2 regions of the Microbacterium sp. Cr-K32 genome follow, and region 2 is predicted to be linked to the other one. Evidence: riboswitches for the same ligand, from Rfam matches in the RefSeq annotation. Region 2 holds a riboswitch; the other holds the start of a gene.
What was found. A riboswitch is a leader RNA that binds a small molecule or an ion and turns the genes downstream of it on or off. The one in region 2 is predicted to bind thiamine pyrophosphate.

Region 1 (15,322 bases), on a different contig from region 2:
GCATCGAGGTGACCTTCTCCACTCCGGACGCTCCGGCGGTCATCCGCGAACTCATCGCCCGCCACGGCGACGCCGCCTACGTCGGCGCGGGCACTGTGACCACCGCTGCACAGGCCGAGCACGCAGCGGATGCCGGAGCCGAGTTCCTGGTCAGCCCCGGCACACTGCCGCACCTCACGCGCAGCATGCTCGACACGGGCCGCGTCGTGATGACCGGCGCGATGACGCCGACCGAGGTCATGGGCGCGCTCGAGCTTGGCGTCGACGTCGTGAAGATCTTCCCGGCATCGCTCGGCGGCCCGTCCTACCTCGGCGCCCTGCGCGGACCGTTCCCCGATGCCCCGCTCATGCCCACCGGCGGCGTGAACCCCGACAACCTGGCCGCCTGGTTCGCCGCTGGCGCGGTCGCGGTCGGCGCGGGCGGAGATTTGGCGAACGGAACCTCGATCGCGAACGGCGACTGGGCCGACATCGAGCAGCGCGCCGCGCGATTCGCCACGGCACTCACCGCCGCGCGGAGCTGACCGCCACACGGGACTGATCACCGCGCGAGGTTGATCACCCGATGTCCGGCATCATTTGGTATACCGGATGCATGCGTGCGCGAAGGATGTTGGCCGTCGGCGCCGTCACAGTTGCTCTGCTGACCGTGACGGCCTGCACAGCAGCGCCGCATCCTTCCCCGTCGACCCAGGAGGCTGCCATGACCGAAGCCACTCGCGATCTGCTCGCCGCCGCTGAGGACGGAGACGCGATCGCCGTGCAGACGGCGATCGACGAGGGCGCGGACATCGAGGCGCGCGGATCCGGCGGGATGACAGCCCTGGTGGCGGCGACCAAGGCGAACCACGTCGACGCGGCCCGGGTCCTGATCGAGGCGGGGGCGGACGTGAACGCCAAAGACGACATCCAGGACTCCGCCTACCTCTACGCGGGCGCCCGCGGCCACGATGACATCCTTCGACTGACGCTCGACAACGGCGCCGACCTCGCGAGCACCAACCGCTTCGGCGGCACGGCGCTGATCCCCGCCTCCGAACGCGGACACCTCTCGACCGTCGAGATCCTGCTCGAGGCCGGTGTCGACCCTGACCACATCAACAACCTGAACTGGACGGCGCTGCACGAGGCGATCGTGCTCGGCGACGGATCCTCGACCTACGTCGACGTGGTTCGTGCCCTCCTCGACGGCGGGGCCGACAGTGGCATCACGGACGGCGACGGCGTGCTCCCGGTCGACCTCGCGAAGGCCAGGGGCTACGACGCGATCGTCGCCGAGCTCGAACGGTGATCGCCCTCGACCCGTGGGCCTGGGCGGCGCTCGCGGTGGCGGCGGCGGTCATCGGCATCTCGAAGACCGCACTGCCGGGCGGGAGCATCCTGGCGATCGCGCTGTTCGCGGCCGTCCTGCCCGCCCGCACCTCGACCGCGGCGACCCTGCTGCTCCTGATGGTCGGCGACCTGTTCGCCCTGTTCGCCTACCGCCGGCACGCGCACTGGCCCACGCTGCTGCGGCTCGCCCCCGCGGTCATCGCGGGATTGCTGGTCGGATTCGCGTTCCTCGCACTCGCCGGCGATGGTGTGGTGCGCCGTGCGATCGGAGTGATCCTGCTGCTCATGATCGCCGTGACGCTGTGGCGCCGGTGGCGGCAGAGCAGAGCGGATACCGCGTCACCGCCCTCCAGCGGCATCCTGCTCGCAGGCGCCTACGGCACGCTCGGCGGCTTCACGACCATGGTCGCGAACGCCGGCGGGCCCGTCATGTCGATGTACTTCCTGGCCACCCGCACCCCGGTGCAGGTGTTCCTCGGTACCTCCGCGTGGTTCTTCGCCATCATCAATGTGATCAAGGTGCCGTTCCTCGCGGGCCTCGGGCTGTTCGAGCCAGCGGTACTGCTGATGGATGCCGTGCTCGCACCGCTCGTGGTGGTCGGCGCGCTCCTCGGGTTGCGGGTCGCCCGTCGCATGAATCAGCGTGTGTTCGACCGCATCGTGATCGCACTCACGATCGTCGGTGCGGTCTACCTGCTGATCTGACCCCATCTATCTGCTCCCGCTCTGTCTCCGGGGCCGCGGGAACCTCAGTCGAGGAAGATGTCGGGGAAGAGCGCGCTGTCGGGAGTGCCGGGGATCGCGGCATAGCCGGAGAAGTCGGTCACACCGTCGGCTTCGAGCACGTCCTCGACGATGAGCGTCTGACCGGTGTACGACGCCGCGGGCTTGAGCAGCACGGCATACGCGGCGTCCGCATAGATGTCGGGCGTGCGGCTCGCAGCCATGACCTTGTCACCACCGAGGAGGTTCTGCACGGCCGCCGTCGCGATCGTGGTGCGCGGCCACAGGGTGTTGGCGGCGATCCCGTCGCGTGCGAACTCGGCGGCGAGGCCGAGGGTCGCCATGGTCATGCCGAACTTCGCGAGCGTGTATCCGGTGTGCGCGCCCAACCACTTCGGGGTCGGGTTGAGGGGCGGCGACAGTGAGAGGATGTGCGGGTTCTCGGCATCCTTCAGGATCGGCACGGCGGCGCGCGAGAGCATGAACGTGCCGCGTACGTTGACGTCCTGCATCAGGTCGTACTTCTTGGCGTTCAGGTCGAGCGAGCGCGAGAGGTCGATGACGCTGGCGTTGTTGATCACGATGTCGATGCCGCCGAACTCGCCCTGCGTCTTCATGACCGCTTCGGTGATGTCGTCGTCGTCGCGCACGTCGCCGACGATCGGCAGAGCCTGGCCGCCGGCCGCGCGGATCTGCTCGGCCGCGGTGTGGATCGTGCCTTCGAGCTTCGGATGCGGGGTGTCGGTCTTCGCGAGCATCGCGATGTTCGCTCCGTCGGCAGCCGCCCTCAGCGCGATCGCGAGGCCGATGCCGCGGCTGCCGCCCGACATCAAGATGGTCTTGCCTGCAAGGGACATGGGTTCTCCTGTGTTCTCGATCGCGGGTTCTGAGGGGTGCCGCGGGTCAGCGCGGCGCCATGCGGATGGCACCGTCGAGACGGATGGTCTCGCCGTTGAGGTAGCCGTTCTCGACGATCTGCTGCACGAGAGCGGCGTACTCGTCGGGGCGTCCGAGGCGCGAAGGGAAAGGCACCTGCTGGCCGAGCGAGTCCTGGGCCGCCTGCGGAAGACCCATCAGCATCGGGGTCTCCATGATGCCCGGAGCGATCGTGCACACCCTGATGCCGTAGCGGGCGAGCTCGCGCGCCACCGGGAGGGTCATGGCGTGCACGCCGCCCTTGGATGCGGAGTAGGCGGGTTGGCCGATCTGACCGTCGAACGCGGCGACGCTCGCGGTGTTCACGATGACGCCGCGCTCCTCGTCGTGCAGCTCGTTCTTCGCGATCACGGCGGATGCCTGCGAGATGACGTTGAACGTGCCGACGAGGTTGATGCGGATCACGCGCTCGAAGTCGGCGAGCACAGCCGGGTTGCCTTCGCGGTCGAGCACCTTGGCGGGCGGCGCGATGCCGGCGCAGTTCACGACCACCCGCAGCGGAGCGGCGGACTGCGCGGCTGCGACGGCCGCCTGCACCTCATCCGCGTTCGTGACGTCGGCCGCGACGAACAGCCCACCGAGTTCGTCCGCGATCTCGGCACCCTTCGACGAGGCGAGGTCGATGATCGTGACGTGCGCTCCCGCGGCGACGAGCCGGCGCGCCGTGGCGAGTCCGAGACCCGAGGCTCCTCCGGTGACGAGTGCACCCTGTCCGCTGATCTGCATCTGATGTTCTCCTTCGAACGTCGTCGTGCGACATGCATTGATGGAACGCAGTCCCAGCCTACGTGGTTCTTGGTTTCACCACGAGCCGAGGTACGGCGTCGAGAGCGAGCCTACGACACCGCCTCGCGCGCGAAGGAACCCGATAACCGATGCGGGTAGGATCCGGAGAATGCGCCGCTCGCCCGGGATCCTCCGATCCGCGGGCACCGTCGCCCCGCCGGTGATAATGCGGCTCATTACCACGGCGAGCCTGGCGCTCCTGCTGCTCTTCGCCTTCGCCGTGACCACCCACGGGGCGCAGGACGAGAACGGCGCTGCCCCCTCCCTCACCGCCGCAGTCGTCAACGCGTTCGACCATGCGGCCGCAGCCGCCCAGGAGCAGGTCCTCACCGCCGCACCCGACAGCGGGACGAGCGCTCTCGTCGGAGCTGCGCTCTGCGCTCTGGGCGTGCTGTGCGGGCTCGCCGTGATGCTCCTGCGAACACGCGCAGCGCACCGCCGGGCACTGGTCATGCGACTCCGAGCCGGATCCGAGGCTCTGCGTCGATCGTCCGCATCTCCCCCGCGCCCACGCGCGACGACGCTCTCCCTCCTCCAGCTCGGCCTCTCCCGAACCTGATCCGCCGGCCGCACCCGCGCGACCGCATCGATCGCTCGCAACCCGGCCTCCCCCGCGGCATCCCCTCGATGTCCCTGTCGACCTCCTGTGTCGACGTCTCGCGTCGACATCTCGCGTCGACTCCGTGCGTCGACTCCAGGTGTCCACTCCGCGCGACCCCGACTCCTGAAGCCGTGCGTTGCGTGCGCGGCACCATCCGAGGCTCCGCCCTCTCGAACAATCTGCTCTCACCCCTCGAAGGAGACCCATGAAAAGCCCCGTGGACGACGCCGATCGGCGCGCTCCCCAACGCCCGAGTCCGCAGACGAACCCGATCGGCTGGACGATGCGGCGCGCGGTGGGCAGGACCGTCATGGGAGCGGTGCTCAGCGTCCTGATCCTGCTCGTCGGCGGGGAGTCGGCGGCCGCACACGTGCCCCACAGCATGCTCGGCCGCTCAGAGACGGATACGCCCGCGACGACTCAGACCCCCGCACCCGCACCCGCACCCACACCCACACCGACCAGCAGCACGACGCACGAGCAGCAGAACGGCGAGCGGAGGGTGCAGCGCGACGACCTCGGATTCCTGGGGACCGTCTTCCTCGTCTGGATCGGCTTCCTCCTCGCCCTCGGAGCGACCGGGGTGGTCTTGGCGGGGCGCGCGCGGCGGAGACGCGATCGGGCAGCGGAGACGGGACCGTTCGATGAAGCGTGAGAGCGTCCCGAAGTACGCCGTCGCCTTCGTGATCGCCGGCCTCGTCGTCCTGATCGACCAGAGCACCAAAGCGGCCGCGATCGCCGGGCTCAGCCAGACGGAACGGATACCCGTTCTGGGTGATGCGCTCGGCCTGCAGCTCGCCTACAACCCCGGGGCGGTGCTGTCGCTGGGCTCCGGGGCGACCTGGGTGCTGACCGTGGTCGGCGTGGGCGCCGTCGCCGCCCTGTTCGTCGCCGCGGTCCGCGCACGCACGACGTGGCGGGCCTGGGGGTTGGGTTTCATCCTCGGGGGCGCCATCGGGAACGTGCTGGACCGTCTGCTCGCTCCCCCCGGGTTCGGCATCGGCCATGTCACCGACTTCCTCGCGTACGGGAACTGGTTCATCGGGAACCTCGCCGACGTCGCGCTCGCGATCGGAGGCGTCGTCCTCGTCATCGGGGCCGGGGTCCGTCACCGTGCGCAGACACGGAACGCGGCACTCGGCGACCGGCCGGACGACGAACGAGAGGGCGCGAACGGATGAACAACTGGATGCCGGACGCGCCGCCGACCTTCGCCGACCTCGTGCTGCCCGCACCGGGCCCGTTCCCCCTCCTGCCCCTGGTCGCCGCCGTGCTGGCCATGGCGTACCTCGTCGGCGCGATCCGCCTCTGGCGGCAGCACCGCCGGTGGCCCGTCTGGCGCACGGTCGTGTTCCTCCTGGGCTGCCTCGCGCTCGCGGCCGTCACCGGTCTCGGGGTCGAGGCATACGGCTACGCGCTGATGTCGGTGTTCATGTTCCAGCAGCTCACGCTGATGATCGCGATCCCGCCCCTGCTGGTGCTCGGATCACCGGGCACCCTGCTCCTGCGTGCCACGCCCCACCCCGGGCTGGGTGCCGCCGCGCTGCGTGCCGCGCACGGCGGACTCCGCAGCCGCGTCGCCCGATGGATCCTGAGCCCGTGGATCGCCCTGCCGGTGTACCTGATCGCGTTCTACGGTCTGTATCTGGCCGGTCTCGCCGATCGCGTCCTCGCTGCTCCCGGCGGTCACATCGCCCTGGAGGTCGGGTTCCTCATCGTGGGCATCCTGTTCGCGATCCCGGTGCTGAGCTCCGATCCCCTCCCCGTGCGTCTCGGGCACGGCGGGCGGGCACTCGACGTCTTCGCCGAGGCCGCCCTGCACGCGTTCTTCGGGGTCTTCCTGATGATGGCGACGACGATGCTCGTCGACCACTTCGTCGCCCCGACCCTCGCCCTCGGGATGGATCCGCTCGAGGACCAGCGTCTGGCGGGCGGTCTGGCCTGGTCCTACGGCGAGGCGCCGACGCTGCTGATGCTCGTGTACGTGATGCATCGGTGGTTCCGTGACGACACGGCCCGCGCCGCCGCCGATGACCGCTACGCCGATGCGCACGGCACGACTGAGCTCGACGCCTACAACGCCTACCTCGAAGGCCTGCGCGACGAGAGCCGATGAACCGCACCCGTCGCTGTCACCCGTCGCCGTCGCCGTCACCCGTCGCCGTCGGGCAGGATGGACGGATGAGCATCCCCTCCGCCTCCCTCGACGTGCCGACGCGGGTGCGCGAGCTCGCCCGCGGTGCGGCGCTCGTGCCGGTCTGGCTCAACGGGATCGGCGGGCTGACCTTCCGCACCGACGACGGCCGGTACATCAAGTGGGGGCCCCTCGACGATGAGGCGAACATGCGCGACGAAGCCGAGCGCATGCGGTGGGCGCGCACTTGGATCGCGGTGCCCGAGGTGCTCGAACAGGGGCAGGGCGAGACACACGAGTGGCTCGTCACCGTCGCGCTCGACGCGAGCAGTGCCGTCGACCCGCGCTGGGCCGACCAGCCCGAGACCGCGGTGCGGGCGGTCGGCGCGGGCCTGCGGGCGCTGCACGACGCCCTGCCCGTGGCCGAATGCCCCTGGGAGTGGAGCACGCAGTGGCGGATCGCCAACGCCGCCGACCGCGGAACGATCGTGCCCGACGAGCTGCTCCAGACGCCGCCGATCGACCGACTGGTGGTGTGCCACGGCGATGCCTGCATGCCGAACACGCTTCTCGACGCCGCCGGCCGTCCCGCCGCGTTCGTCGATCTCGCAGCTCTCGGAGTCGCCGACCGCTGGGCCGACATCGCCGTGGCATCGATGAGCACGATGTGGAACTTCGGATCTGGCTGGGAGGACACGCTCATCGAGGCCTACGGGGTCGAGCCCGACCGCGAGCGCCTCGACTACTACCGGCGGCTCTGGAACGAGACATGAGCGTGGCGCCCCCACCCGCCGGTCGACCGCCGGTGTTCGGCCCGGTCGTCGACGACATGACCCGGTGCGTGCACTACCGGGGCCCGACGGACATCATCGCGATCCGCTTCGCCTGCTGTGGCGATCACTACCCGTGCCACCGCTGCCACGAGGAGTCGGCGGGGCATCCGGCGCAGCAGTGGGCGCCGGATCAGCACGACACCGCGGCGATCCTCTGCGGCGCGTGCGGGCACGAACTCACGATCACCGAGTACTTCGCGGTGACGGGCTGCCCTCGCTGCACCGCCCCGTTCAACGAGCGCTGTGCTCTGCACCGGGAGCACTACTTCCAGCCGCGTTCGAGCTAGCCGACCCTAGCTCCACACAAACCGGAAGGTCCCGACGAGGACGGCGGCGGCAAGGGCGAGGGCCATGATCGCGATGCCGCCGATCAGCGCCACCGCATCGCGCGGGTGCAACCGCGACGGTCGCGACCAGGTGCGGGGGATGCCGGAGCCGAAGCCGCGCGCCTCCATCGCGAGTGCCAGCGTGGACCCGCGCCGCACCGCGAACACGAGCAGCACGAAGGCCATCGAGAAGAATCGTCGCAGCACACCCCGATCCCCCACGCCCCGTGCACGACGGGCCAGGCGCATGGTGCGCCAGTCGTCGAGGAACAGGCCCAGCATCCGGGTGCCGGCGAGGATGCCGAGCACGAAGCGACTCGGGAGCTTCGCGACCTGGGCCAGCGCATCGGCGAGCTCTGTGGGGTCGGTGCCGCCGAAGAGCAGGATCGTCGGCAGTCCGAGCGCGATCACGCGCAGGCTCACCGCGATCGCGAGCGTGATCGAATCCTCGCTGATCGTGGCGAATCCGAAGGTCCAGTAGATCCGCCCTGCGGGTTCGGCGTAGAGCAGCATGCTCACGCCGGCGATCGGTGCGAAGATCGCGATCGGCAGCAGGCGCTTCAGCACCGTCGACAGCCGCAGTCCGGTCAACGGCAGGCAGAGCAGCTGCAGGACGATCGCGGCCAGCGCGCTCGTGACGTCGATCGACGCGAACAGCGGCACCGACAGCAGCACCGCGAGCACCAGCTTCGTCACCGGGTTCACACCGTCGAGCCATACCGTCCGTGCGGTCTCGACCGCCGTCACGATGTCGCCTCCCCTTCGCGTCCCAGTTCGATGCGATGCCCGCCCAGGTGTCGGATCACGGCGTCGTCGTGCGTGACCGCGACGATCGACCGACCACGCGCGATCTCCTCCTGCAGGAGCGCGACGAGCGAGATCCATCCACGCCGGTCCTGCCCGAAGGTCGGCTCGTCGAGCACGATCACCTCGGGTGCTCCCGCCAGCACGGTCGCGACGGACAGTCGACGCTTCTGCCCGCCGGAGAGCGTGAACGGGTTGGCGAGCGCGAGAGATGCGAGTCCGAGGCGCTCGAGCAGCTCCTCGACGACGCCGTCCGTCTTCCCACGGTCCCACCCGAGGGCGCGCGGGCCGACGGCGAGCTCGTCGCGCAGCGTCTGCGTGAGGAACTGATGCTCCGGCTCCTGGAAGACCATGCCGATACGGGTGAGCAGCTCCCGCGAGGACCAGCGGATCGGGCGGGGGCCCTTGCGCCCCGCCAGCTCGGGTGCCGAACGCACTTCGCCGGCCTGCTCCGGGATGAGGCCGGCGAGGGTGAGTGCGAGCGTCGACTTGCCCGCGCCGTTCGGCCCGGTGATCACGGTCGCGTTCGCACGCGGCACGCGCAGGTCGAGCCCCGACTGCACGACGACGCCCGCCTCTCTCGCGATCGAGAGCGCGGAGGCCGTGAGGGCATCGGAGGCGGGAACCTGTTCGAGCATCGGAAGGTCGATGCCGCGGTCGGGCACCCACACCCCCGCATCGGCGAGCACGTCGCCGTGGGCCGCGAACACCTGCGCGGGCGCACCGTCGGCGAGGAGTCCTCCGTCGGCCGCCAGCACGATCACGCGCGTCATCAGATCGATCCAGATCGGGGTGCGGTGCTCGACGACCACGAGCGTCGCGCCGGTCGTCTCGACGGCGCGCTCGACACTCGCCCGCACCTCCCGCACCCCGTCCGGGTCGAGGTTCGCGGTGGGCTCGTCGAGCAGCAGCAGACCCGGTCGCATCGCGAGCACACCGGCCAGCACCAGCCGCTGCTTCTGCCCGCCGGAGAGCGCCTTCGTGGGGCGTCGCAGCGGAACATCGAGGCCGACGGCGTCGAGCGCCTCGGCGACGCGCCCCGGGATCTCGGACGCCGCGACGCCCAGGTTCTCGCAGCCGAACGCGACGTCGTCGCCGACCTTCGACAGCACGATGCCGGCGTCCGGGTCCTGCAGGACGAGTCCGACCTGACCATGCCGTGACTCGGGGGGCGCACCGTCGATGCGCAACGAACCCGTCCGTTCCCCCTCGTCGTCATCGCCGAGGACCCCGGCGAGACCGGCGAGCAGCGTCGACTTCCCTGCACCCGAGGCGCCGAGCAGGAGCACCCGCTCCCCCGGTTCGATCGTGAAGGAGACGTCCGCGACGGCGGGACGCTTTCGACCGGCGTACCGCCAGCCCCAGCCCGCAGCCTGCACGCGGGCCGGGGAGGCGAGGGTCACGCTCAGACCTCGCGCACGTGCTCTCGCCCGACGGCGAAGCGGTTGAGGGCGCCGGTGACGGCGAGGGCACGCACGAGCAGCCAACCGACCACGCCGGCCAGGATCGCCCCGGAGACGACCACGCTGATCAGATAGATCGTGTTGAACTCGACCGACTTCAGGATGTTCGGCGAGCTGCCGTAGAACAGCTCGAACACCCAGGCGGCCACGGCGGCTCCGACGCCGGCGAGCGCAGCGACTGCGATCCCGAAACGACGGTAGAAGAACAGGGCGAAGATGAGCTCTGCACCGAGGCCCTGCACGATGCCCGACAACACGGTCGAGACACCCCACACGTTGCCGATCAGCATCGACACGATCGCGGCGACCAGTTCGACCACGAGCGCGGCCCCCGGCTTGCGGATCACGAGACCGCCGACGACACCGCCGAGCAGCCAGATGCCCACGGCGATGCCACCGAGGCCCGGTGTCAGGGCGTCGGCCGCGCCGAACCAGGCGTATCCGATGGTGTTCCATCCCCAGAACACGAGACCGATCGCGACGCCGAGGACAGCGGCGACGACGATGTCGACGACGCGCCAGCGCCAGATCGATGGGCGGTGCAGCCCGTTCGCATCGGCGGATGCCTGCTGTGCGGATGTGGACGTAGGCGTACTCATCTGAACTCCTCCCTGCGCTGGCATGACCCAGATCAGGTTCGACGGTCGAAGCGCGATTCGCTCCCTCTCAGCCCGGCTCGCCGGACTCCCGTGGTTGTGCTGAAGATCCTACCCGCTGGCGACACCCGCGTGGCGACAGGGCTGTGCGCCGCGGAACCCGCCCGGGATTGGGTACCGTGAACGAGTGACCGCAACAGATCCCGCCGACGAGGCGACGGGCGTCGTCCGTGACGACGGCCCCGCGACCACCGCCCCCTCCGGCCCCGTCGATGCCGCGTCGGGCGGTTCGGTGCTCACGGCCGAGCAGACGTCAACCCGCGCGCTCGCACCGGAATCGGTGGTCGCCCCGGAACCGGCCACGCCCGCTCTGACGAAACCGCCATTCGTTCCGCGTGAGACTGCCGCGGGAGACGCCGACGATCCCCTCGCCGCGCTCGACGCGACCACCCCCCAGTGGGCGGACGAGACCACCACCGCCACCGCTCTGACCTGGGTGGACCCCGCGACGGTGGCCGACCACACCGCCACCGCGACTCTCGACGAGACGTCGGAAGCCGAGCGGACGAACGGTCTGCTCCGCGGTGCACGCCTGCGCCCGGCCATCGCCCGTCCCGGCATCCTCGTTCCACTGGCCACGCTCGTGGGCCTCGTCGCCGCGTATGCCGGCACCACGCTGCTCTGGCCGCTGCACGAGGTACCTCCGACAGTGCAGTCCGTCGAGTTCGCGACGACGCCCGCTGCCGCAGCCACCGTCACCTGGCCCACCGAGGGCGCGGGCGCCGTCGGCATCTCCGGCATGACCACTGCGGCCTCGATCCCCGATGCGGTGAGCATCGCGAGCATCACTAAGGTCGTGAGCAGCCTGATGGTGCTCGACCGTATGCCGCTGGCGGTGGGCGAACAGGGGCCCGAGTTCTCGTTCACCCGGGCCGACAGCGTGAAGTACTGGGACTACCGGCGCAGCGACCAGTCCGCACTCGATGTGCCGATCGGCGGGGTGCTGACCGAATATCAACTCCTGCAGGGCACGCTGATGGGATCGGCGAACAACTACATCGACCGGCTCGCGAGCGAGATCTGGGGGTCCGATCGCGAATTCGCCCGGGCCGCCGAGGTGTGGCTGCGCGAACGAGGCCTCACCGGCATCACCGTGGTGACGCCGTCCGGCTTCGACGAGCGCAATGTGGCCACCCCCGAGGCGCTGGTCACCCTCGGCGAGCGTGCCATGCAGAACCCGGTGTTCGCCGAGATCGTCGGCACCAAGTCGGTGGACCTCCCGGGCGCCGGCACCGTCGTCAACACGAACGGGATGCTCGACGATCCCGGTGTCGTCGGCGTCAAGACCGGCACGCTCGTCGGCTGGAACCTGCTCACCGCGAAGGACGTCGTCATCGGCGACACGACCGTGCACCTCTTCGCCGCGGCGCTGAACCAGGCCGGCAACGATGAGCGACTCGCTCTCACCCGCTCCCTGTTCGCGGAGGCGGAAGCGGCGCTGGAGGCGCAGCCGCCCGCCGTCGCGAAGGACACCGTGGTCGGTCAGGTCACGACCCCCTGGGGGGAGGAGGTCGACGTCATCACCGAGACCGATGCCGATGTGGTGCTGTGGAACGGGGCGACCGCCACCGCGGCGACGGCCTTCGATCTCGGCGAAGACCGTGAACAGGACGACGCCGTGGGCACGCTGACGACGACCGGTCCGCTCAACACCGTCACCACGCCTCTGGTGCTGGCCGAGGATGTGGAGGGGCCGAGCCCGTGGTGGCGTCTGACCCACCCGCTCGAGCTGCTCGGAATCAGGGCCGACCGCTCCTGACACCTCGTCACGCGCGCTGTGCCGGTGCCCGCGACGACGCGATCCGCGTACGACGACGCCCCACCCCGCGTGAGCGGAGTGGGGCGTCGTCGTGGGGATGCCGGAGGGCGGGAACGCTCAGGAACGGTGGCTCGAACCGTCGGCCCCGTCTTCCAGCAGGGCCTGGGCTGCCGCCGTCTCGGCAGCGGGCAGCTGAGCACCGATCGAGGCTCCGGCAACGGCGGCCGCAGCCTCCTCTCCTGCACCTTCGGCATCGCTCGCATCGCCCGAGACGACGACGGGCGTCGTGCCGGTGAGGGCGTCTTCGGCGTCGATGTCGGTCGCCGCCTGCTCGAACTGCGACTGGTACAGACGCCAGTAGGCGCCCCGCGCGGCGATGAGCTCGTCGTGCGTCCCCTTCTCCACGATGTCACCGTGCTCCATCACCAGGATGAGGTCGGCGTCGCGGATGGTCGACAGTCGGTGCGCGATCACGAACGACGTGCGTCCTTCACGAAGCGCGGCCATCGCGTGCTGCAGCAGCAGTTCGGTGCGGGTGTCGACGGCCGACGTGGCCTCATCGAGGATGAGGATCGACGGCTGAGCGACGAATGCCCGCGCGATGGTGATGAGCTGACGCTCGCCTGCCGACACGTTCGCGGCATCCTCGTCGAGCACCGTGTCGTAGCCCTCGGGGAGGGCGTGCACGAAGCGATCGACATAGGTCGCCTTGGCGGCGGCGAGAACCTCGTCATCGGTCGCGGTGGAGCGCCCGTAGCGGATGTTCTCGCGGATACTGCCGGCGAACAGCCACGGATCCTGGAGCACCATGCCGGTGCGCGACCGCAGTTCGTCGCGGGTCACCTCGGCGATGTCCTGGCCGTCGAGCATGATGCGCCCGCCGCTGAGCTCGTAGAAGCGCATGATCAGGTTGACCAAGGTCGTCTTTCCCGCACCGGTCGGACCGACGATGGCGACGGTCTGCCCCGGCTCCACCCGGAATGACAGGTCGCGGATGAGCGGACGCTCGGGTGTGTACGAGAACGCGACGTTCTCGAACTCTATGACGCCCTTGCCCTCCACCAGCTCGGGGGCATCGGCGTCGTCCGCCTCCTGCTCCTCGGCGTCGAGCAGTTCGAAGACCCGCTCGGCGGAGGCCGTGCCGGACTGCACGACCGCGGCCATGCCACCCAGCTCGGACAGGGGCTGCGTGAACTGCTGCGAGTACTGGATGAACGCCTGCACGTCGCCGAGACGGAGCTGGCCGTTCGCGACCATCAGACCCCCGAGCACCGCGATGCCCACGTAGCTGAGGTTTCCGACGAACATCATCGCCGGCATGATGATGCCGGAGAGGAACTGTGCCTTGAAGCTCGCCTGGAACAGCTCTTCGTTCTCGACCTGGAACTTGTCCAGCGCATCCTTCTCCCGGCCGAAGACCTTCACGAGCGCGTGGCCGGAGAATGCCTCCTCGACGCGGGCGTTCAGGCGACCGACCTTGCGCCACTGGGTGCCGAAGGCCTTCTGCGAGCGCGGTCCGATGATGCCGAAGATGACGCCCATGAGCGGCAGCGTGATGAGGGCGACGAGCGCGAGCTGCCACGAGATCGAGAACATCATCACGAGCACGCCGATCACGGTGAGCACCGAAGTGAGTGCTCCCGAGAGCGACTGCTGCATCGTCTGTGTGATGTTGTCGATGTCGTTCGTAACGCGCGAGATCAGCTCGCCGCGCTGCACCTTGTCGAAGTACGCCAGCGGCAGGCGGTTGATCTTCGCCTCGACCGACTCGCGCAGCCGCCACATGGTGCGGACCATGATCACGTTGATGACGTAGCCCTGGATCCAGGTGAGGAAGGCCGCGGCCACGTAGATGCCGAGCACCGCGGCGATGACGAGACGCAGCGCGTCGAAGTCGATGCCCTGGCCGACCGTGAAGTCGCCCAGCGCGCCGACCTGGTTCGCGAAGTCGTCCTGCCCACCGGCCCGCAGCGCCTCGACGACGACATCCTGCGACGTCCCGGCCGGGAAGCCGGGGAACCCGTCGGTCGGCTGTCCGAGCTGGATGGAGATGAAGCCCTTGTAGACGAGGTTGGTGGCCTCGGCGAGCACCTTGGGCGCCGCGACCGTCAGGACCACGCCGATCGCACCCAGGATCGACACGAAGACGAACCAGATGGCCGACGGCTTGAGCAGCCCGATCATGCGCGCGAAACTCGGACCGAAGTTGTCGGCCTTGCCCGGCGCGACGCTGTCCCAGTCGCCGGAGTTCTGACGTGCCTGCTCGGCGAGCTCGGCCTCGTACTTCTCCTCGGCGCTCAGCTCGACCTCGGCGACGGGCGCTGCCGCCTTGCCGCGGCCGCGTCTGGCCGTGCGCTTCTCGTTGTTGTCCTGCGCGCTCATGCGTCCACCCCCAGCTGCGACTCGACGATCTCTCGGTAGGTGTCGCTCGTCTCGAGCAGTTCCTCGTGCGTGCCGACGCCGACCATGGTTCCGCCGTCGAGGACGACGATGCGGTCCGCGTCCGTGATGGTGGAGATGCGCTGGGCGACCACGATCTTCGTCACGTGCGGGAGCTCCCGCCACAACGCCTGCCGCAATCGCGCGTCCGTCGTGAGGTCGAGGGCCGAGAACGAGTCGTCGAAGACCAGGATCTGCGGCTGGTGCACGATCGCGCGGGCGATCGCGAGTCGCTGACGCTGACCACCCGAGACGTTCGTGCCGCCCTGGGCGATGCGGGAGTCGAGACCATCGGGCATCTCCTCGACGAAGTCGCGACCCTGTGCGATGTCGAGCGCGTGCCACAGCTCTTCGTCGGTGGCCTCTTCCCGGCCGTAGCGCAGGTTCGACGCGACGGTGCCGGTGAAGAGGAACGGACGCTGCGGCACCAGGCCGATGCTGTCCCACAGCGACTCGACGTCGGCCTCGCGCACATCGGTGCCGCCGACGTGCACGGAACCGCCCGAGACGTCGAACAGGCGCGGGATGAG
Region 2 (15,322 bases):
CACGATGTCAGCGAGTACCGCGATGACCATGGCATAACCATAACACGAATAATGCTCGACTTATGCGCTTATCGGCTATATCTTGAGAACATGCCTGAATCGCACATGATCCCCTGGTCTCAGGGCACCTGGACCAACGCCCCCGCCTCCCCGTCCACCCTCCCCGACGGTTCGGCTCCGCTCGACATCACCGCCGTGGAAAGCAGCGATGCCTGGCGGCACACCGCCTACGGCTTCGTGCACGATAACGAGCACGCTCTCCTCGCCCCGCTCGCGGTGGGCGAGGCCATGGAGGTCGCTTTCCGGGCCCCGTGGGACGGGCAGTTCGACCAGGCGGGCGTATTCGTGCGCATCGACGACGAGCACTGGGTCAAGACCGGCCTGGAATACGCCGATGATCACCTCGGGCTCGGCGCCGTGGTCACCGCGGGAGGCTCCGACTGGTCGGTCGGCCACGTCGACGAATGGTTCGAGAGCGAGATCACGGTGCGTGTCAGCCGCTGGGCGGACTCCGTGATCGTGCGTGCCCGCGCCGACGACGGACCATGGCGACTGGTGCGGGTCGCGCCGTTCGACGGGCAGTCCGCAGCTGCAGCCGGCCCCTTCCTCGCGGCGCCCACCCGGGCCGGACTCACCGTCCGCTTCACCCGCTGGGAGCGGTCGGCGGCCGACGCCGAGCTGCACTGAACCGCCGCGGACCGGCCGCCGACGCCTTCGGCTAGAGGCCGAGGGCGTGGGCGGCGGCCTGCGCGCGCGAGACCAGCTCGGCACGCTGCTCCGCGACCCGCACAGGGGCGGTCCCCCCGGCGCCGGTGCGCGATGCGACCGAACCCTCGATCGTCAGGACTTCGCGCACCTCGGGCACGAGATGCGGCGACACCGACAGCAACAGCTCGTCGGAGGCGTCCTCCAGCCCGATCCCCTGCTCCTCGCACGCACGCACGAGCGCACCCGAGATCTCATGGGCATCACGGAAGGGCACCCGGCGCTTCACGAGCCATTCCGCGACATCCGTCGCGAGAGAGAAGCCCTGCGGAGCCAGAGCTGCCATCCGTTCGGTGTCGAAACGCAGCGTCGCGATCATGCCCGCGAAGGCGGGGAGCACCACCTCGAGGGTCTGAACCGAGTCGAACACCGGCTCCTTGTCCTCCTGCAGATCGCGATTGTACGCGAGCGGAAGGCCCTTGAGCGTGGCCAGCAGACCGGAGAGGTTGCCGATGAGGCGACCCGACTTGCCGCGAGCGAGCTCGGCGATGTCGGGATTCTTCTTCTGCGGCATGATGCTCGAACCCGTGGAGTAGCCATCGTCGAGCGTGACGAAACCGAACTCGCGGGTGTTCCAGAGGATGATCTCCTCGGAGAGACGCGAGATGTCGACCCCGGTCATCGCCGTGATGAACGCGAACTCCGCCACGACGTCGCGGGCCGCGGTGCCGTCGAGGGAGTTCTCGGCCGGGCGGTCCAGACCCAGCTCCGTCGCCACGAGCGTCGGATCGAGACCGAGCGTGGAACCGGCCAGCGCTCCCCCGCCGTACGGTGAGACGCCGGCACGACGCCGCCAGTCCACGAGGCGTTCGAGTTCGCGCACCAGCGGCCAACCGTGGGCCTGCAGGTGATGGGCGAGCAGCACCGGCTGCGCATGCTGCAGGTGCGTGCGTCCGGGCAGGATCGCGGCGGGATGTGCTTCGGCCTGGGCCACCAGCGCGTCGACCACCCGCAGGATGTCACGGGCGATCACCCGCGCATGATCGATCAGGTACATGCGCACGAGGGTGGCGATCTGGTCGTTGCGGCTGCGACCGGCGCGCAGGCGCCCGCCCAGCTCCGGCCCGAGCTCGGCGATCAACGCCTGCTCGAGCGCACCGTGCACGTCCTCGTCGGTCGGCACCGGTCGCAGCGTGCCGTCGGCGACCTTGCGCGCCACGGCATCCAGCCCCTCGTGCATCCGTCGTGCCTCGTCGGGTTCGAGGTATCCGGCAGCTTCGAGCGCCGTGGCATGTGCATGCGAGCCGGCGATGTCGTACGGCGCGAGGATCCAGTCGAAGTGCGTGGAACGGCTCAGCTCGACCAGTTCCGGCGACGGGCCCGTGGCGAAGCGGGCACCCCAGAGCGCGCCCTCGTTGGTGCCTTCGTGTGTCGGTTCGCTCATCACGCGTCCTTCTTGCCGAGGAGCCAGACCAGGAGGGCCTTCTGCGCGTGCAGACGGTTCTCCGCCTCATCCCAGACCACGCTCTGCGGCCCGTCGATCACGCTGGAGTCGACCTCATAGCCGCGATCGGCAGGGAGGCAGTGGATGAAGATCGCCTCGGGGTCGGCGAGCGCCATCGTCTCGGGGGTGACCTTGTAGCCGCCGAGATCGCGGATGCGTGCGAGCTTCTCCTCCTCCTTGCCCATCGAGACCCATGTATCGGTCACCACGACGTCGGCACCGGCGGCCGCCTCGACCGGGTCGGTGTAGAGCGTGATCGAGCCACCGGTCTCGGCAGCGCGGCGATCCGCGGCCTCGATGACATCCGCGCGGGGCGCGTAGTCCTCCGGCGACGCGATGCGCACGTGCATGCCCGCCGTCACACCGGCGAGGGCGTACGAGTGCGCCATGTTGCTCTGTCCGTCGCCGAGGAACGTGAGCGTGAGCCCCTTCAGATCTCCCTTGTGCTCGCGGATCGTCAGCAGATCGGCGAGCAGCTGGCACGGGTGGAAGTCGTCGGAGAGCGCGTTGATGACGGGCACCCTCGTGCCTTCGGCCATCTCTTCGAGCCCCGACTGCGCATAGGTGCGCCACACGATGGCCGCGACCTGGCGCTCGAGGACGCGCGCGGTGTCGGACGGCGTCTCTTTGCCCCCGAGCTGGCTGCTCGCGGTCGAGATGATCAGCGGCGAGCCGCCGAGGTCGGCGATGCCCACCGCGAACGAGACACGGGTGCGCGTGGAGGACTTGTCGAAGATGACCGCGACCGTCTGAGGACCGGCCAGGCTCTTGTCGGCCCAGCGGTCCTTCTTCAGTTCGATGGCGAGGTCGAGGATCTCCGCCTGCTCGGCGGGGGTCAGGTCATCGTCACGCAGCAGGTGGCGGGTCATGCGGATACCTTTCCGGCTACAGAGGCCTGGACGTCGGCGAGAGCGGCCGTGAACAGCTCGCGGAACTCGGCGAGTTCGGCGTCGCCGATGGTGAGAGCGGGCGCGATGCGCACCGTCTCGGGGTTGGCGGCGTTGACGATGAGACCGCGCTCCTGTGCGGCCGCGACGACGGCACCGGCCACCGGAGCGGTGAGCGCGACGCCCACGAGCAGACCACGTCCGCGCACGCCCTCGACCAGTGGGGAGTCGATCCCGAGGAGGATCTCGCGCAGCTCCGCGCCGCGACGGGCCGCGTTCTCCACCAGGCCGGCGCTCTCGATCTCGGCGAGCACGGCGTCGGCGACAGCGGTCGCCAGGGGGTTGCCCCCGAACGTCGAGCCGTGCGACCCCGGGGTGAACAGCGCGCTGGCGCTGCCGTAGGTGACCAGCGCGCCGATCGGGAAACCGCCGCCGATCCCCTTCGCGAGCGTGATCGCATCGGGAATGATGCCCTCGTGGCTGAACCCGAACCACTCACCGGTGCGGCCTGCTCCGGTCTGGATCTCGTCGACGATCAGGAGCGCGCCGTGCGCGAGGGTCAGCGAGCGGGCGGCGGCGAGGTAGCCCTCCGGCAGCTCGACCACTCCGGCCTCGCCCTGGATCGGCTCGACGATGATCGCGGCGACGCGGTCGTCCATCGCCGCTTCCAACGCCTCGATCGTGGCGGGGATGTGCTCGACGCCCGCGGGCATCGGCTCGAACGGCGCGCGCATCGATGCCTTCGCGGTGAGAGCGAGCGAGCCCATGGTGCGTCCGTGGAAGCCGTTCTCGAGCGCGAGGATGCGCGGACGCTCGGTGCCCCCGTGCAGCCGGGCGAGCTTGAAAGCGGCCTCGTTGGCCTCGGCACCCGAGTTCGAGAAGAACACCCGCCCGTCGATACCGGCACCCGCGAGACGCTTGATGCGTGCGGCGAGTGCGAGCTGGGGCGGGGTGGCGAAGTAGTTCGACACGTGCGCGAGTGTGGCCGCCTGCGTCGAGACGGCCTCGACGAAGGCCGGGTGCGCGTGCCCGAGGGAGGTCACCGCGATGCCGGCGAGGAAGTCGAGGTGGCGTCGACCGTCGGCATCCCACAGGTACGAGCCCTCACCGCGGACCAGCAGCGCGAGCCGCTCCCCCGCATTGAGCACGAGATCGCGTGCCGCGTCGTCCTGCCAGACGGTCATCCCGTCACCTCCGACTTTCCCAGGACCACTTCGGTCCCGATTCCCTTGCTGGTGAACAGTTCGACGAGCACCGAATGCGGCACCCGTCCGTCGATGATCGCGGCCGCGTCCACGCCGCCTTCGACCGCGTCGAGGCAGGCGCGCATCTTGGGGATCATCCCCGACTCGAGCTTCGGCAGCATCTCGATGAGGGCCGACGAGGTCAGGTGCGAGACGAGGGAGTCGCGGTTCGGCCAGTCGGCGTAGAGCCCCGGCACATCCGTGAGGATCACGAGTTTGCGCGCATGCAAGGACACGGCGAGAGCCGCGGCGGCGGCATCGGCGTTGACGTTGAGCGACTGGCCGGGATGATCGAGATCAGGCGCGATGCTCGACACCACCGGGATGCGCCCGGCGGCGAGATGGTCGAGCACGGGAGTCGGATCGACTTCGACGACATCGCCGACGCGACCGAGGTCGACCTCTTGGCCGTCGATCACGACACCGCGACGGCGCCCGCCGAAGAGTCCGGCGTCCTCCCCGCTGAGGCCGGTCGCGATCGGGCCGTGCGAGTTGATCTTGGACACCAGCTGCGGATTGACCTGACCGGTGAGCACCATGCGCACGACGCTGATCGCCTCGGTGTTGGTGACCCGGTAGCCGCCCTTGAACTCGCTGGGGATCTCGAGCCGCTGCAGCATGTTCGAGATCTGCGGGCCGCCGCCGTGCACGACGACCGGCAGCACGCCGACGTAACGGAGGTAGGCGATGTCCTGCGCGAAGGCGTCCTGCAGCTCCTCCGACACCATCGCGTTCCCGCCGTACTTGATGACGACGATCTGGTCGCGGAACTTCTTCAGCCACGGCAGCGACTCGATGAGGGTCGTGGCCTTCTGTGCGGCGACTTCGGCCGGGGTGTCCTGGATGTCGGTCATGAGGCGTAGGCGCTGTTCTCGTGCACGTAGTCGTGGGTGAGGTCGTTCGTGAGCACGGTCGCCGTCGACTCGCCGACCTTGAGGTCGATCACGAGGTGCGTGGCGCGCGGCGTGAGGTCGACCTCTTCACGGGGACGGTCGGGGCCGCCCGCCGTGCAGACGCGGACGCCGTTCATCCAGACGTCGACGTCGTAGGGATCGAACTGCGCGTTCGTGGTGCCGATCGCGGCGAGCACACGGCCCCAGTTCGGGTCGTTGCCGAAGATGGCGGCCTTGAAGAGGTTGTTGCGGGCGACCGACCGGCCGACCTCGACGGCGTCCTGCTCGGAGACCGCGTGCTGCACCTCGATCGTGATGTCGTGACTCGCGCCCTCGGCATCGCCCTGCAGCTTGACCGCGAGCTCTTGGCACAGCTCGATCAGCGCGGCGGCGAAGTCGTCGAGGTCAGGCACGACCTCGGAGGCGCCGTTGGCGAGGAGGGTGACCTGATCGTTCGTCGACATGCAGCCGTCGGAGTCGAGCCGGTCGAAGGTCCGCCCGGTCGCACGGCGCAGCACGTCATCGGCCTGGAGCGGCTCGAGGACGGCGTCGGTCGTGATCACGACCAGCATCGTGGCGAGGCCCGGCGCGAGCATTCCTGCTCCCTTCGCCATCCCACCGATCGTCCAGCCGTCGCGGCTGACCACGGCGGTCTTCGCGACGGTGTCGGTGGTCATGATGGCGTGCGCCGCGCTCTCTCCACCATCAGCGCTGAGCTCGGCGATCGCCTGCTCCGTGCCGGCGAGCACACGCGCACGGAACGTCTCGTCTCCTGTGCCGATGAGACCGGTGGAGCAGATCAGCACGTCGCCGGCGCTGACGCCGAGGAGCTCGGCCGCCTTCTCAGCCGTCTGATGCGTCGTCTGGAATCCGAAAGCGCCGGTGAAGCAGTTCGCCCCGCCGGAGTTGAGCACGACGGCCTCGACCACCCGGTCGGCGACGGCCTGCTGCGACCAGATGATCGGGTTGGCCTTGGCGCGGTTGCTCGTGAAGACGGCGGCGCCGACCTTGCGCGGTCCGCGGTTGACGACGACGGCGACATCGGGCTTGCCGGTGGACTTGAGTCCTGCGGCCACACCGGCCGCCTCGAAACCTGCGGGGGCGGTGACGCTCACGGCGCGACTCCGTTCACTGAGAGGGCGCGGGCCTCGGGAAGCCCCAGCGCGATGTTCATGGATTGGATGGCAGCGCCGGCGGTGCCCTTGACGAGGTTGTCGACCGCGGTGACCACGGTCACCCGGTTCGCGGCGCGATCGATCGCGAGCCCGATCAGCGCGGTGTTGGCGCCGAGCACGTCGGCCGTGCGCGGGAAGCGTCCCTCCGGCAGCAGCTGCACGAAGGTCTCGTCGCCGTAGGCGCTCTGCCAGGCGTCGCGGATCTGCGCATCGGTCACGCCGTCGGCGATCCGTGCGGTCGACGTGGCGAGGATTCCGCGCGACATGGGCACCAGCACCGGAGTGAAGGAGATACGGATGCCGTCGGCGTCGATACCCGATGCCGCGGCGAGCGCCTGACGGATCTCCGGTATGTGCCGGTGGGTTCCCCCGACCGCATACGGGTTCGCGGTGCCGAGGATCTCGCTGCCGAGAAGGTTCGTCTTGAGGCTCTTCCCCGCACCGGACGGACCGACCGCCAGCACCGAGACGATGTCCGAGGGGTCGATCACGCCGGCGGCGACGCCCGGCGCGAGGCTGAGACTCACCGTCGAGGCGTTGCAGCCGGGAGCCGCGATGCGCGTCGCGCCGCGGAGGTGCTCTCGTTGCTTGACCCCGTCGATCAGGAGCTCGGGGACGCCGTATGTCCAGGGCTCGTGGAACGCCCCGCCGTAGAACGCCTCCCACGCGGATGCCGACGTGAGCCGATGGTCGGCTCCGGCATCGATCACGAGCGGAGCCGCACCGAGCGCATCGGTGTACTGCCCCGACTGCCCGTGCGGGAGTGCGAGGAACACGATGTCGTGGCCGGAGAGGATCTCGGGCGTCGTGTCCTGCAGGGTGAGGTGTGCCAGAGAGCGCAGATGCGGCTGGTGGTCGACGAGAGGCTGCCCGGCGTTCGAGTGCGCCGTGACGGTGTGGATCTCCATGTCGGGATGATCGGCCAGGAGACGGAGAATCTCGCCGCCTGCGTAGCCGGATGCGCCGGAGACGGCGACGGAATACGTCATGCTTCTACCTTAACGGTCGGGTCCTTCCTCGAAGGGAGGACCGGGGACGGGGCCGGAGGCGGCGACACCGGCTCTCGACCGCTGCGCGTGCGCAGGCAGGAGGGCGGGGTCGCCTACAGTCGGCGGCCGCGGCGTCGGCGCACAGCGATGACGCTCGGAGCGAGCGTCGGAGAAGCGGTGGCGGCCGAAGGCATGTCGCGACAGTAGCGCGGCCCCGGCGGCCACCGCAAATCCACCCCGTCATCTGAGAGGCTGCAGCCCCATCGGCGCGGCGAAGAACGCGAGCTCGTGTGCGCTCGACACCGCGAACACCCGGCGCATGCGCGCACGGGTCGGGGCATCGGCCTGCGCCGCAGCCTCGGAAGCGTAGGCGATCGCCTTCTCCGTCGCCGCCTCGAATGCCGGATCCGCGTACGTCGTGAGCCAGGACGCGAAGGGATGCTGCGGATCCCGCGCGTACTCCCCGAACTCTCCGGCATGCAGGCGTCGGCCGAGGTCGGTGTAGAGCCAGAAGCAGGGAAGGACGGCCGCGACGATCTCGCCGTAGTCGCCGCCGAACGCGACGGAGCGCAGGTGGTCGAGGTACGCGGTGGTCGCCGGCCCCGGCTCCGCGGCGAACGTCGCCGCGCTCACTCCCTGAGCCGGGGTCAGATACGACGCGTGCAGCTCGAGTTCGCCCACGATCGAGCCGTGCGCGGAATCGGCCCAGAAGGCCTGTTCCTCCGACGTCGGCGCGAGCCGGGCGGCCTCGGCGAGGACACGGGCGTACTCGCGCAGATACAGCGCGTCCTGCGCGAGATAGGTCAGGAAGGGGCCGCGCTCCAGCGTCCCCTCGGCGAGCGCCCGGATGAACGCGAGTTCGTCGATCCCCGCGCGGATCTCCGCGATGTCCTGCCACCAGTCCTCGGCGATGTCGTCAGCCGCCGGTCGAGTCTCTGTCCCCGCACGCTCCCGGAGCCCGGCGAAGTGGTCGATCGGCCCGTGACCCCGCCCCACGCTCAGCGCGTCCCCTGCGCGCAGGGATTCGCGGAGCCAGGCGCGCGCGGCGCTGACCGCATCGGCCGGCCGCTCCCCGCGCGCGAGGAGCGTCGCGAGCGCGGACGACAGCGAACAGCCGGTGCCGTGCGTGTTCCTGGTCGGGATCCGGGTGCCGGCGAACTCTTGGCGCGTCCCGCGATGCGCATCGACCAGCGCATCCGGAGCCGAATCGCCGTCGAGGTGTCCCCCCTTGACCAGGACAGCCGCCCCGACCGCGGCCGACAGCTGCTCCGCCGCGGCGAGCGCGTCCTCCCAGTCGAGGACGTCGCGGCCGGACAGCACTGCGAGCTCGGCGAGGTTCGGGGTCACCAGAGTCGCCCGCGCGAGGAGATCGTGCAGCGCCCGCTCGGCATCCGGATCCAGCAGCCGATCGCCGGAGGTCGCCACCATAACGGGGTCGAGCACGACGACCGGCGGACGAACGCGGTCGAGCCACGCACCCACCACGCGGATGACGTCGGCGTCGGCGAGCATCCCGATCTTCACGGCGTCGATCACGATGTCGTCCGACACCGCATCCAGCTGCGCGCGGAGGAAGTGCGCGGGCGGCACATGCACGGCACGCACTCCCTGCGTGTTCTGCGCCGTCAGCGCAGTGAGGACCGCCATCCCGTATCCGCCGTTCGCGGCGATGGACTTGAGGTCGGCCTGGATGCCCGCGCCCCCGGACGGATCGCTGCCGGCGATGCTGAGCACCCTCGGCACGGCGCCGGCGAGCCAGCGCCGGCGGAACTCCGCTGCCGTGGCCTCGGGATCGTCGGCGGCGCACAGCACCGAGACGACGGCGAGGCCGGCCGCACCGGCGTCGCGGAGGGGTTCCGTGTCATCGATGCCGACGCCGCCGATCGCCACGCACGGCAGAGAGCTGGCAGCCACGAGATCACGGAAGCCGTCGACGCCGAGAGGAGCGGGGTGATCGGGTTTGGTGGCGGTCGGGCGGATCACACCGATACCCAGATAGTCGACGGTGCCGGCGGGCAGAGCATCGACCGCGTCGAGATGCGCACGAGTGTTCGCGGTGAGGCCGATCAGCGCGTCGGGTCCGAGCGCCTCACGCGCACGCAGCACGGAGGCATCGCCCTGTCCCAGATGCACGCCGTCGACCCGAGCGCCCCGTTCCCGGGCAGCGACCACGGCGTCCAGCCGGTCGTTCACGACGAGCAGCGCCCGCCCGTCGATCACCCGCGACAACGCGATCAGCTGATCGACCGTCTCGGCGTCGGTCGCGTCCTTATCGCGCAATTGGACGATTCGCACCCCACCGTCGACCGCTCGGCGCACCGTCTCGACGACGCCTCTGTCCCCGCAGAGCGCCGCGTCCGTGACGAGGTAGAGCGAGAGATCGGCGTTCACCGGACGCCGCCTTCGACGCGTGCATCGGCTCTGATGTCGTCGGGGCCCACCGCGGCGAGCGCATCCAGCAGGGCGACGGCGAAGCTGCCCGGCCCCGCGGATGTCGCCGCTGCCCGCTCGGCGGCGATCGTGTAGACGAGGCTCGCGGAAGCCACAGCGGTCAGCGCATCGTGATCCGTCGCCTCGGCCGCACCGAGGAAGGCCGCCATCACCGCGCCGAGCGCGCATCCTCCTCCGGTCACACGGGTCAGCAGCTCGTGGCCGTTGGCGAGGCGCAGCATCCGCACCCCGTCGGTGATGAGATCGATCGGCCCCGACACTGCGACCACCGCGCCCGTGGTCCGCGCGAGCGTTGCGGCGGCATCGGCTGCGGAGTCCGTGGTGTCGGTGGCATCCACCCCACGTCCGCCCGTGCTGAGCCCGGCGAGGGCGAGGATCTCGGAGGCGTTGCCGCGGATAGCGGTCGGTCGGTGCTGCGCGAGCCGGTGGGCGAGGGCGGTGCGCACCGGAAGCGCACCGATAGCTACCGGGTCGAGAACCCAAGGCGTACCGTTCGCCGCGGCTCCGGCGACCGCCTCCAGACTCGCCGCCCGCTGCTCGGGCGTGGGAGTCCCCAGGTTGATCAGCACCCCGGAGGCGACCCCGGCGAACATCCCCGCCTCGTCGACGATGTCGACCATCGCGGGTGCGGCGCCCAGTGCCAGCAGCACGTTGGCGGTGAATCCCGTCACGACCGCATTGGTGATGCAGTGCGTCAACGGCGGAGCCTCGCGCAGCACCTCCAGGAGGGTCGCGGCGGAACCGGCGAGGTCGTGGGTGGATTCAGGACGCAGAAGATCGCTCATCGCGACATCCCTTCGCTAGTACGAACTAGATCAGGTTCGACGGGTCTGTTCTCAGCCGCGGATCGCGGCACCCCGTGTCACTGCTCGCAGTCTAGCGATCGCTCAGCAGAGCCCTCTCCTCTGCCCGTGTGAGGCCGGCATGGCGCTCCCGGTCGACGCCTCGTGACCGTTCGTCGGCGACGACGCGCTCGATCGTGTCCGCGAGCGGACGAAGCCGCCCGCCGCTCGCGTGGAATGCGCGATTCGAGCGGGTCATGAAGCCACTCATGTCGGTCGGCAGCCACAGCGGCAGGGACCGCGGCCCCGCCCAGTACTCGACGTCGTGCGCACGGAGCCATCCCTCGTCCGCGACGTACACGGAGCCGGTGTGACCGGCCGCGAGGCGCACCGCACCCAGCACATCGGTGAGGGGGTGCTCATCGCCCACGCCGTTGACCACGCCGCTGCGTGTGGCCGTGACGATGTACGCCGCGAGATCGTCGACATCGATGACCTGCGTGCTCCTTCCCTCGAGCGGCGGCAGCAGCACGGCTTCCGAGCCTGCTCGCGCGAACGCCGCGGCCCAGTACCCGAACCGGTCGCTGGGGTCGCCGTCGCCCACGATGAGCCCAGGGCGCACGATGAAGCCGCGCTCCCCCAGGCGCAGGACAGCATCTTCGGCTGCTGCCTTCTGCGCACCGTAGTCGTACTCATCACCCGGGCTCGCAGCCGGATGTCGCGGCGTCGACTCATCTGCTCCGACCGTCTCGTCATCGGAGTACACCGAGACGGACGATACGTAGCTCCAGCGCCCCGCCCGATCGCCGAGCGCATCGACCGCGGTCTCGACCTGCACCGCCTGGGACGAGACGTCCACGACGTGATCCCAGTCCCGCCGCGAGAGATCGGCATAGACGTCGGCATCCTCACGATCGCCGCGCACGAGCACGGCACCCTCGGGGGCCGGACGGGAACCGCGGCCGAGACACGTGACCGCGGCGCCTTCGTCGACCCACCTCCGGGCGATGCGCCCGGAGAGCCAGCCCGTACCGCCGAGGATCAGAACATCCGTCATGATTCCATGTCATCAGGTGGCGGATCTCTGCGGAACCTCCTCCGCCCACAGCAGATCGCTTCAGAGCAGATCGGGGGGCGTGCTCAGACGATCCAGGCCCGCGAGCACCGGGACGCTCCACGCGGGATCGGGCTGCCAACGTGTCCACGCGGCGTCGAACGACCAGTCACCGGACTCGAACGAGGCGATGGCCGCGTCCGCGTGCCGCTCGATCTGCGCCGCCTGCTCGGGGCTGAGACGCCCCTGCTGGATCGCGGCGACGAGCTCGTCCTCGTCTTTGAGGTGGATGCCGCCCTCCGGATCGATCTCGACGTCGAGGATGTGGTCGGACGAGTAGGTGTCGTGATCGGTGCGCAGATGTGCGTTCTCGAGGTTCACGTACCAGCCGGCGAAGGACCAGTCCGGGCCTGTGGTGTCGCTCCAGAACAACCAGACCGACCATGGCAGCCCGGCGGGGGCGATGCACAGCACGCCGTTCCCGCGCCAGGGCTCGACGATGCGCGTCCGCGGCTCGAGCCAGCGACGCGAGAGCGGTACTTCACGCACTCGCTGTCCGCCGAGAGCTCCCGGAGCCTCCTGCAGCGTTCCGGGCGCGAGCCATGCGACGAGCCCCCGTTCGTCGTCGCGCACCACCCGCATCGGAGCGATCCTGGAGGGCTCCCCCGGCTGCCATCCCGGCTTCCGATAGTGCCAGTCGATCTGCATGCCCGACTCGAGGAACGGTCCTTCTCCGAGCGGCCGCGCGTCATCCGGGACGGCGGCCGGAGTGCCCTGGGGGAGGATTCTCATCCCGCCACGGTACTCCGGCGCCGACCGGAATCGTCTGACCGACGACACGGTACGTCCCACGGCGCGGTGCGTCGTGCTCCCGTGCTCAGTCGCGCAGTGCTGCGCCGAAGCGCTGCCCAGCGACCTCGACACCGGCGAGCTTGGCCGCGGTGGCCTCGGCCGCCGTGAGCGTGCGATCGTCGGCACGGAAGCGCAGGGCAAACGTCAGGCTCTTGGCCCCTTCCGGCACGCCCTCCCCGCGATAGTCGTCGACGAGACGCACCGATTCCAGCAGCGCACCGGCACCCTCGGCGAGAGCCGCCTGCACGTCCGCGGCCGGAACGTCTGCCGGCAACGTGAGCGAGACGTCCTGCGTCGCAGCGGGGAACGTCGACAGCGAGGCCGCGACGACCCGACCACCGGCGAGCGACAGGATGCGGTCGAGGTCGAGCTCGAACACGGTCGCGCGCCCCGGAAGGTCGGCGCCCTCCGCCACAGCGGGATGCAGCTCACCGACGTAGCCGACCTCTTCCCCGGCAACCCGGAGCGATCCGGTGCGTCCGGGGTGCAGGGCCGCACGCTCGGCCTGGACCACGTCGATGTCGACGCCGGCCGCCGCCGCGATGACGCGGACCGCGTCCAGTGCCTCGGCGAGACCTGCGGCTTCGGCGGGACGACCGGGCTGACGCGGGGAGACAAGGCCGGTGAGCAGCGCAGAGATGAACCGGTGCTGCGGCGGGATCGACGCGTTCAGGGCGGCGAGCGTCTCATCGGACGGGCGCTCGCCCAGCGGCGGCACCTCGTCCGTGCCGTACTCCACGCCCGGCTCGGGCAGGAAGACCACGCCGGTCTCGAAGATCGCCAGGTCGGTGAGTCCGCGCGAGATGTTGCGGTGCGCGGTCTGCAGCAGACCGGGAATGAGCGAACGACGCAGATACGGCGCCTGCCCGTCGAGTGGATTCGCCAGGCGGATGCTCGGGAGGTGTTCACCCGATGCAGAGCCGTGGAGGTCGTTCTGCGCCTCGGTGGTGAACGGGAACGACGGCGTCTCGACGAGACCGGCAGCAGCCAGGGCATCGGCTACGCGTCGACGACCCTGCTGGTCGGCGGTGAGGCCGCGACCGGACGGGGGCGTCGGCAGCACCGAGGGGATGCGGTCGAGCCCGTGGATGCGGGCGACCTCCTCCGCGAGCGTCCACTTGTCGGTGAGGTCGGGCCGCCAGGTCGGCGGGATCACGCTCCAGCCGGAACCCGCATCCGACGCCGTGACATCGGCACCGATGGTGGTCAGCGCACCGGTGATCTCGTCGTCGGAGTAGTCGACGCCGATGAGCCCCTGCACGAATCCGGCGGGGAGCTCGATCTCGCCGACGAAGACCTCGGTGAACAGCGCGCCACCCTCCTCCGTGAGCGTGCCGCCGGCGAGCTCGACCATGAGGTCGGCAGCTCGGCGGGCGGCCACGAACGGGATCAGCGGGTCGACGCCGCGTTCGAAGCGCTTGGACGCCTCACTGGGCAGCTTGTGTCGACGTGCCGAGCGGGCGATGGTCGTGGGGTCGAAGTTCGCCGCCTCGATCAGCACGTTCCGCGTGGTGTCGCTCATCTCGGTCGTGCCACCGCCCATGACGCCGGCAAGGCCGATCGGGCCGGACTCGTCGGTGATGAGGAGGTCTTCCGCGTGCAGAGCGCGCTCGACGCCGTCGAGCGTGGTCATCTTCTCGCCGGGAGTGGCGCGGCGCACCGTGATGCCGCCCGTGAGCTTGTCGAGGTCGTAGCCGTGCAGCGGCTGGCCGAGCTCGAGCATCACGTAGTTGGTGATGTCGATCAGCACGCCGAGCGAGCGCATGCCCGCAAGACTCAGCCGGGCGACCATCCACGGCGGCGTCGGACGTGAGGGGTCGACACCGCGGACGACGCGGGTCACGAACTCGCTCGCACCCACGTTCCCGCGCACGGGTGCGACGTCATCGACCACGGTCGTGTGCCCGGACCCGGGCTGGAGCTCGGCGAAGTCGCGCTCGGCCGGGTCGCGGAAGGTCGCACCGGTGGCATGCGCGTACTCACGGGCCACGCCGCGGAGCGAGAAGGCATATCCACGGTCGGGAGTGACGTTGATCTCCACCGCGACGTCATCGAGGCCGAGCAGAGCGATCGCGTCGGTGCCGACGGGCGCGTCGATGCCGAGATCGGACAGCACCACGATGCCGTTGTGCTCATCGCCCAGGCCGAGCTCGCGCGCCGACGCGATCATGCCGTCCGACACGTGACCGTAGGTCTTGCGGGCGGCGATCGGGAACGGACCGGGAAGCACGGCACCGGGCAGCGTCACGACGACCTTGTCACCGGCGACGAAGTTGTGCGCACCGCAGACGATCCCGCGGATGCCGCCGTTCGCCTCGCCGACGTCGACCTGGCACCAGTTGATGGTCTTGCCGTTCGACTGCGGCTCGGCCTCGAGCGAGACGACCTGTCCGACGACCACGGGACCGGTGATGTCGAAGCGGTGCACATCCTCTTCTTCGAATCCGACGGTCACCAGTGCCGCGAGGACATCCTCGGGCGTGGCATCCGCTGCCAGATCGACGTACTCACGCAACCACGAAAGCGGGACGCGCATCACACCACCATCCCGTACTGCTCGCTGAATCGGACATCGCCCTCGGCCATGTCGCGCATGTCCTGGACGTCGCTGCGGAACATCAGTCCCCGCTCGATGCCCATGCCGAACGCGAAGCCGCTGTACACCTCGGGGTCGATCCCGGCGGCGCGCAGCACGTTCGGGTTGACCATGCCGCAGCCGCCCCATTCGATCCAGCGCGCGCCGCCCTTGAAGGTCGGGTGCCACAGGTCGAGTTCGGCGGAGGGCT

Region 1: another riboswitch for thiamine pyrophosphate. It lies ahead of GZ64_RS0117030 (ECF transporter S component); the one in region 2 lies ahead of thiM (hydroxyethylthiazole kinase).

The regions. Positions count from the first base shown of each region.
Region 1 is NZ_JARD01000028.1:520,660-535,981, forward strand. It holds gene GZ64_RS0116965 (bifunctional 4-hydroxy-2-oxoglutarate aldolase/2-dehydro-3-deoxy-phosphogluconate aldolase) at 1-524, shown strand, start outside; gene GZ64_RS0116970 (ankyrin repeat domain-containing protein) at 704-1,291, shown strand; gene GZ64_RS0116975 (sulfite exporter TauE/SafE family protein) at 1,288-2,037, shown strand; gene GZ64_RS0116980 (SDR family oxidoreductase) at 2,082-2,912, opposite strand; gene GZ64_RS0116985 (SDR family NAD(P)-dependent oxidoreductase) at 2,959-3,717, opposite strand; gene GZ64_RS0116990 (hypothetical protein) at 3,887-4,336, shown strand; gene GZ64_RS0116995 (hypothetical protein) at 4,584-5,033, shown strand; gene GZ64_RS0117000 (signal peptidase II) at 5,023-5,559, shown strand; gene GZ64_RS0117005 (cytochrome c oxidase assembly protein) at 5,556-6,494, shown strand; gene GZ64_RS0117010 (aminoglycoside 3'-phosphotransferase) at 6,560-7,285, shown strand; gene GZ64_RS0117015 (CHY zinc finger protein) at 7,282-7,632, shown strand; gene GZ64_RS0117020 (energy-coupling factor transporter transmembrane component T family protein) at 7,639-8,418, opposite strand; gene GZ64_RS0117025 (ABC transporter ATP-binding protein) at 8,415-9,884, opposite strand; gene GZ64_RS0117030 (ECF transporter S component) at 9,881-10,537, opposite strand; TPP riboswitch at 10,530-10,639, opposite strand; gene GZ64_RS0117035 (D-alanyl-D-alanine carboxypeptidase family protein) at 10,722-12,353, shown strand; gene GZ64_RS0117040 (ABC transporter ATP-binding protein) at 12,471-14,735, opposite strand; gene GZ64_RS0117045 (ABC transporter ATP-binding protein) at 14,732-15,322, opposite strand, start outside.
Region 2 is NZ_JARD01000015.1:12,243-27,564, forward strand. It holds gene GZ64_RS0107155 (SatD family protein) at 1-30, opposite strand, end outside; gene GZ64_RS0107160 (DUF1349 domain-containing protein) at 91-687, shown strand; gene argH (argininosuccinate lyase) at 719-2,149, opposite strand; gene argF (ornithine carbamoyltransferase) at 2,149-3,078, opposite strand; gene GZ64_RS0107175 (acetylornithine transaminase) at 3,075-4,280, opposite strand; gene argB (acetylglutamate kinase) at 4,277-5,194, opposite strand; gene argJ (bifunctional glutamate N-acetyltransferase/amino-acid acetyltransferase ArgJ) at 5,191-6,348, opposite strand; gene argC (N-acetyl-gamma-glutamyl-phosphate reductase) at 6,345-7,397, opposite strand; gene GZ64_RS0107195 (bifunctional hydroxymethylpyrimidine kinase/phosphomethylpyrimidine kinase) at 7,638-9,788, opposite strand; gene thiM (hydroxyethylthiazole kinase) at 9,785-10,633, opposite strand; TPP riboswitch at 10,624-10,718, opposite strand; gene GZ64_RS0107205 (NAD-dependent epimerase/dehydratase family protein) at 10,725-11,687, opposite strand; gene GZ64_RS19420 (DUF402 domain-containing protein) at 11,748-12,476, opposite strand; gene pheT (phenylalanine--tRNA ligase subunit beta) at 12,562-15,072, opposite strand; gene pheS (phenylalanine--tRNA ligase subunit alpha) at 15,072-15,322, opposite strand, start outside.